Regions from separate parts of the Thermoanaerobacterium sp. RBIITD genome, predicted to be linked through region 3. Evidence: riboswitches for the same ligand, from Rfam matches in the RefSeq annotation. Region 3 holds a riboswitch; each other region holds the start of a gene.
The links. A riboswitch is a leader RNA that binds a small molecule or an ion and turns the genes downstream of it on or off. The one in region 3 is predicted to bind cyclic di-AMP.
Positions count from the first base shown of each region.

Region 1 (2,278 bases), 580 kb from region 3:
AGCTTTTACAATTATAAGTACATATTTTATATCCGAATTCGGAGATAAAACACAGTTGTCTACATTAGCACTTACTGCTACATATAAAAATCCTGCACTAGTTTTGATTGGTGCTACAGCAGGGATTTTTGTAGCAGATGTCATAGGAATTGTTGTTGGTGTATATCTTGGTAAAAAATTACCTACAAAAGTATTGCACTTTATCTCAGCATTTATATTTATAATATTCGGTTTTATAACATTGTATGAAGCAAAAACTCTATAAAGCAAAATGGATACCTTTCGGTATCCATTTTGCTCCTCTTTACCTCTCATATTTGCATCATTTATTTTACATACTATCTTATCTTGCATAAGAAAATACCATATTGTCTATTCTTGCGGCAACAGGCAATGACCATAACCATTGATTTGTAGCACTATCATCAAAATAATAAAGCGCTCCATTTGTAGGATCATTGCCACTCAAGGCTTCCCTTGCGGCATTAATTGAATCTGTCGTAGCTGGTTTATTGATCCAACCATTTTCAACAGGCGTAAATTGATAATAGCCATTGTTGTCAACCTGATATATTACATCTTTTATAGAATTCGGAAACTTATTACTCTTTACTCTATTAACTATTACAGCACCAACGGCTACTTTTGCTTTATACGATTCACCACCTGCTTCTGCATTTATAAGCCTTGCAAGAAGGTCCAATTCTTCATTTGTATATGATATTACACCTCTACTTATTGAACCTCTGTTTACTTCTTGATAATTCTTTGTAGCTGAAGCAGTTGAGCCTGTCCCATTCCCAGGTATTACAAAAACTTGTCCTGGATATATCATATCACCTGTTAAACCATTGACAGATTTCAATGCATCAACAGCTGTACCAAATTTTACGGCAATTAAGTATAGACTATCACCTTTTTGAACTGTGTATGTGTTGTCATTTCCTGGTACTACTAATACCTGACCTGGATAAATGACTGTATCATTAAGATTGTTTAATTTTATGATCTGATTATATGTTGTACCATAATTCAGACCGATTTTATACAGGCTGTCACCCGGCTTTACAGTATATGTTGCTGCAAAAGCAGACTGTGACAACATTAAGGTAACTGCGACTGATGCAATGAGAGGTTTTACCTTAATACATTTTTTAAACATTAGTTTTCCCCCTTTGCCTCCGAGGTTAGTTGACGGGTTCGGACAAAGGGCCGCCCTACCACATAATGGATTCACCCCAATATAAATCCCCCGTACCCCTTTTTGGGGATTCGGCATATTTTACTTTAATTATAATGGGAATAGGCTAATGTGTCTATATTAAATTGGTGGGAATACAGGTATTTAGTGGCATTAACTGTATCCGCAGAAAGGACAATAAATACACCCACTTTCATGTACTAACTTTGCACCACAATCAGGACAAATATATACTTTTAGCGATTCTTTAACTTCCACCTTTTTTTCGGTTATAACCTCTTGTTTTAACATTTTTATCCTCCAATATATAGTTTCTATTGTATTTTTATTATACTATATATTGTGGTTATTGTCACTAAAAAGTTACAGAGTTCACTACAATAAATACAGTAAATCCCGAATTCTTATCTATTTGGGATTGTTATCGTAAACTCTGAGCCTTTATTTATTTCGCTTTCCACGTCGATTTTCCCACCATGCAAATCAACTATTAGTTTTGCTATAGAAAGTCCAAGCCCAGTACCGCCTGTTTCTTTGTTTCTGGCCTTATCAACTCTATAAAATCTATCAAATATATATGGTAAATCTTCCTTTGGTATCCCCATACCATCATCTTTTACACTTATTTTAATATTTTTGTCTAAATTAAATGTAGAAATTTTTATATTGCCATTATCTTCAGTATATTTGCAAGCATTGTCAATAATTATTCTTAAAAGTTCCTTTATAAGGCTCCTATCAGCTTTTAATAGAAAATCTTCATTTTCTTCGATATCAAAGTTCTTCTTATTATAAATCATTTTTACTTCTAAGATAACTTCTTTTATTAATTCATTCATATAAAATGTTTCTTTATTTAATTTTATAGTTTTATTATCACCTTTTGCTAGCATTAAAAGTCTTTCAATCAATCTTTCCATGTCCTGTTGCTCTTTTTTTAATGCCTCAATTGATTCTTCTAACACATCCTTATTGTCTTTACCCCATCTATCTATAAGCTCTATATATCCTTTAAAAACTGATAAGGGTGTTCTTAATTCATGGGACACATTTGAAATAAATGCATTTTGTCTTTTG
Region 1 covers NZ_LT906662.1:102,456-104,733, forward strand. The annotation lists gene CPG45_RS00520 (TMEM165/GDT1 family protein) at 1-265, shown strand, start outside; gene CPG45_RS00525 (cell wall hydrolase) at 344-1,162, opposite strand; cyclic di-AMP (ydaO/yuaA leader) riboswitch at 1,163-1,288, opposite strand; gene CPG45_RS16975 (hypothetical protein) at 1,355-1,492, opposite strand; gene CPG45_RS00530 (sensor histidine kinase) at 1,606-2,278, opposite strand, start outside.
Region 1: it holds a riboswitch for cyclic di-AMP, as region 3 does, so the genes downstream of both, CPG45_RS00525 (cell wall hydrolase) here and CPG45_RS14135 (C40 family peptidase) in region 3, are expected to answer to the same signal.

Region 2 (2,278 bases), 470 kb from region 3:
TATGTTCGACAATTTTTGACTTTATATAAAGTACAAATTGATTTTTAACAAATCGGCAAAGATTTTAAGAAAATCGTAAATGTATCTGCAAATTTATATAGAACTTCCATTAAGATTTTATTTAAGCTTAAATATTTTTCCAAAGAAAAAAAGCATGTATATGTACTATTAACGGTACACATACATGCAATCTTCTTATTCTTAATAATATCTTCTGGCACCTATATAATATTGTCTAAACCAACCGCTAAAATCATCATATGCTGCCTGCTTTCTCGAATCGCTCATATGTATTATGCGGTTATCACCTATGTATATTCCTTCATGTGTCGGACCATTGCCAGATGTTGAGAAAAATACTATATCGCCCGGTTGTAAATTTGATAAACTTACTGCCCTTCCACCATCATATTGGTCATATGTTGTTCTGCCAATGCTCTTCCCTGCTTTTTTGTACACATACTGCACAAAACCGGAACAATCAAAACCTGATGGCGTTGTTCCGCCATATACGTATGGAGTTCCCAAATACTGTTTTGCTATACTTACAATGTCATAATTTGATGTACGCTCATAGGAGCCTCTTGATGTAGCACTTCCGCTTCCTGCCGCTCTTTGAATTGCTGCCTCTGTCGCAGCACCTACTATGCCATCAACAGCAAGTCCATATTTACGTTGTAAAGACATTACGGCATTCTTCGTAGCACTGCCGAAGATTCCATCAATACCACCTGTGCTAAAACCAAGTCTATTTAATTGCTCTTGTAAATTATACACTGCCTGTCCTCTTGAACCATATTTTAGTACTTCCATTGCAAAAACACTTGGTGATTGCATAAGTGTTATTGATATAACAACTGATGCGACTAACTTTTTGTGATTCAATAGATTCATCCTCTCTTTCCGCCTACGAGGTTAGTTGTCGGGTTCGGTAAAGAGTAACCCTACCGCAATGCGGATTCACCCCTAAAAAATCCCCCGTTCATTTCGATTAGGCATTTAATAATTTTTTAATAAATTTAATAAAAAATTTATTATTTTAATAATTATTTAATATTATACAATCGTTATATCTTAATGTCAACCGAATTCTATTTATTTCCAGAAGTTTTCTATAATATGTGGATATAATATGAATAATAAAAATTATTTATAAGGAGTTGTAGTATTATGCGCTCAATGTGGAAAGGTGCTATAAGTTTTGGCCTTGTAAGTATACCTATAAAGCTTTATGCAGCAACAGAAGACCATACTATACATTTTAAACAGCTGCACAAAGAATGTAAATCACCTATAAAATATGAAAAGATTTGTCCTGTTTGCAATAGGCAAATATCAGATGAAGAAATTGTTAGAGGTTATGAATATGAACCTGGAAAGTATGTTATCATAGATGACGAAGATTTAGAAAGGATTCCTATGTCGACAGTAAAAAGCATTGATATCCTCGACTTTACAGATATAGATAAGATAGACCCTATTTATTATGATAAAACATACTATATTGCACCCGAAGACATTGGAGCAAAACCATATGTTTTGTTGAGAGATTCGATGAAAGAAACTAATCGTGTAGCAATTGCAAGGGTCGTAATAAGGGCAAAGCAAGATCTAGCATGTATTAGAGTTTATAATGATAAATACATGGTACTTGAAACAATGCATTTTCCCGATGAGATAAGAAATACAGAACAACTGCCACCTATAAGAGATGTCAATTTGCATGAAAATGAGATAAAAATGGCTAAACAGCTTATTGATGCACTGACAGCTAATTTTGATCCAATAAAATACGATGACAATTATAGAAAAGCAATAATAGAGGTCATTGAATCAAGGATTCAGGATAAAAAGATAGAAATTCCAGAGAAAGCTCCGGCTGTAGAAAATGTTTTAGACCTTGTAAGTGCATTAAAAGCCAGCATAGATTCTGTGAAAAATGATACAACTTCTAAAAAAGTACGTAAAAAGAAAGGTGCATAAAAAATAATGTCAATGATCGAAGAAAAAATATCACCGATGTTAGCATCACCGGGAAATGTATTTGATAGCTCTGAATGGATATATGAGATAAAGTGGGATGGTTCGAGGACTCTCGCATTTCTTTCATCTAAAACCCGATTGCAGGATAGAAGACTTGTTGATATAAGCCATCAGTTTCCAGACCTTATGAAACTCAATAAATGTATTAATTCTGATGAAGCGATACTTGATGGGGAATTAATTGTATTAAAGGATGGAAAACCAAGTTACAGAAATATAATGTCGCGTAAGCATC
Region 2 covers NZ_LT906662.1:2,453,648-2,455,925, reverse strand. The annotation lists gene CPG45_RS18025 (C40 family peptidase) at 202-894, opposite strand; cyclic di-AMP (ydaO/yuaA leader) riboswitch at 891-1,008, opposite strand; gene ku (non-homologous end joining protein Ku) at 1,171-1,983, shown strand; gene ligD (non-homologous end-joining DNA ligase) at 1,990-2,278, shown strand, end outside.
Region 2: it holds a riboswitch for cyclic di-AMP, as region 3 does, so the genes downstream of both, CPG45_RS18025 (C40 family peptidase) here and CPG45_RS14135 (C40 family peptidase) in region 3, are expected to answer to the same signal.

Region 3 (2,278 bases):
CTCGTATGGGTTCAAGTCCCATCTCCCGCACCAAATTAAAATTGATTACATAATAAGCCTTTCAAGGCTTATTTTTATTATTATAAAACTATAACCATTTTAGCATTATTAAAGACATAAAGATTATACTTACTATAGTAGTTGACGTAATAAATATTGATGCAAGCTTTACATTTAAATTTCTTTCATCTGAATATATAACTGCTATAAGTGGTGTTGGCATTATGGAGCCAAGCATAATTGCTTTGATTACCATCGATGATGTATCAAAGAAAATTGGTAATCCTATAAACAATATTATTCCAGGAAGGTATTTTATAACTAAGCCTTTAAATAGGGATATAATCTCATCTTTATTTAGTTTAAAATCAAGGAAATAGCCTATTACAAATAATGCTAATGTGCTATTTGGAAGTGAAATCTGATATATTATATTTGTTATAAGATTTGGAAATTTAACTCCAGTTAAATTAAGTATAACGGACAATATATAAATATCAAATGGGAAAAAATATAATATCTTTTTAAGGATTTTTTTCTTATCAATTACATCATCTTTTGAAAATATGTACGCGACTATGTAAGCAAGACCAAAGACAATAAACGAATTACCCATATCAAACATAGCAATGTGCATTAATCCATTGTTTCCATAAATCTGTAGAATAAATGGAAATGCAAAAAGTCCTATATTATAACCACATAATGAGACGATAAGAGAACCTTTAGTATGTTTTTCTACATTACATTTCTTAAAAAATAAATAACCAATTACAAATGTAATAAAGCCTAAAGAAAATCCTAAAAATGGTAGTATAAATAAATTAGTATTTATATGAGTATCAATAAAAACCTTCGCTATGCTTGCGGGCAATGTTATGTATATTATAAATTTGTTTAAAACACTACCTGTCGTTGTTGGTAAGATTTTCATTCTTTTAACTATATATCCTAAAAAAATTATGAAGACACTTGTTAAGATTTTTTCACCTATGACAAATTGATTCATATTGATCTCCCTTCATACGTTAATAAATAAATTATACTACATTGAAGTCCTATTTTCATAAAATTTTTCTTAAATCATTACATAAGTAACAAAATTATTAAATTTTTATAAAATATATTAAAGAATAATAAAAAAAATATTAAAAAATTGTTTTGAAAACCTTGACTTTTGTAATAATCTTTGTTAAAATATAAGAAGTTTGTACATATTAGCAATCTTGCCGAATCCTAAAAGGTACGGAGGATTTTTCATATATGGGGTTAATCTGCTATTGCAGTAGGGATGCCTTCTTGTCCCGCACCCGTCAACTAACTCCGGAGGCAAATAATGGAAGGAGATTAGCTATGAATAAAACATTGGGTAAAATAGTATTTGGAGTATCCGTTTTTGGTATGACTGTTGTTGGAAGCTCTATATTTACACATGCATATGCAGAAGGGCTTGGAACTGGAATGGTTACAGGCAACAGCGTAAACATAAGGACAGGTAATAACTTATCATCTAAAGTAGTGACACAATTAAATTGGAATGACATGGTTACAGTACTCGGCCAAGATAATGGTTGGTACCATATAAGACTTGCAAATGGCAACGAAGGATGGATATTTGGTAAATATTTATCATTGAGATTATCAAGTGATAATACTTCAAGAGGAAGTGTCGATAGAAGTACTGTTGCAAGAATGATTGATTTTGGGAAAAAGTATCTTGGAACAAGATATGTATACGGTGGTGAATCCCCGTCAGTAGGTTTTGATTGTTCAGGTTTTACAAAGTATGTTTTTAGCAGTATTGGTATAGATCTTCCAAGAACGGCTGATAGCCAAGCAACGGTTGGTACCAGTATTGACCGCAGCAGTCTTGTACCTGGTGATTTAGTTTTTTTTAAAACTCTCGGCAGTAAATCAATAAATCATGCCGGTATATATATTGGAAATGGGCAATTTATACATGCTTCATCAGGAGCAGGCAAGGTTATGATAAGTTCATTAAGCAGTGGATACTATAATGAACATTATGCAACAGCTAGAAGAGTTGTAAAATAACAAACAAAATCAGAGGGATACTTTATAGTATTCCTTTTTTTATGTGTATATTTAAAACCACGATATTGAGTTATTATTGACTATTTAATAGTATTAATATATTATTATATGTTGTATACAAAGTGTTTTTTTATGGAAGGAGATAACCTAATGGGTTTTATTAGAGATGATATAAGAAATATAGCAATTATTGCTCACGTAGACCATGGTAAAACGACTTTAG
Region 3 covers NZ_LT906662.1:2,924,659-2,926,936, forward strand. The annotation lists tRNA gene CPG45_RS14125 (tRNA-Leu) at 1-33, shown strand, start outside; gene CPG45_RS14130 (AEC family transporter) at 89-1,009, opposite strand; cyclic di-AMP (ydaO/yuaA leader) riboswitch at 1,218-1,348, shown strand; gene CPG45_RS14135 (C40 family peptidase) at 1,354-2,055, shown strand; gene typA (translational GTPase TypA) at 2,206-2,278, shown strand, end outside.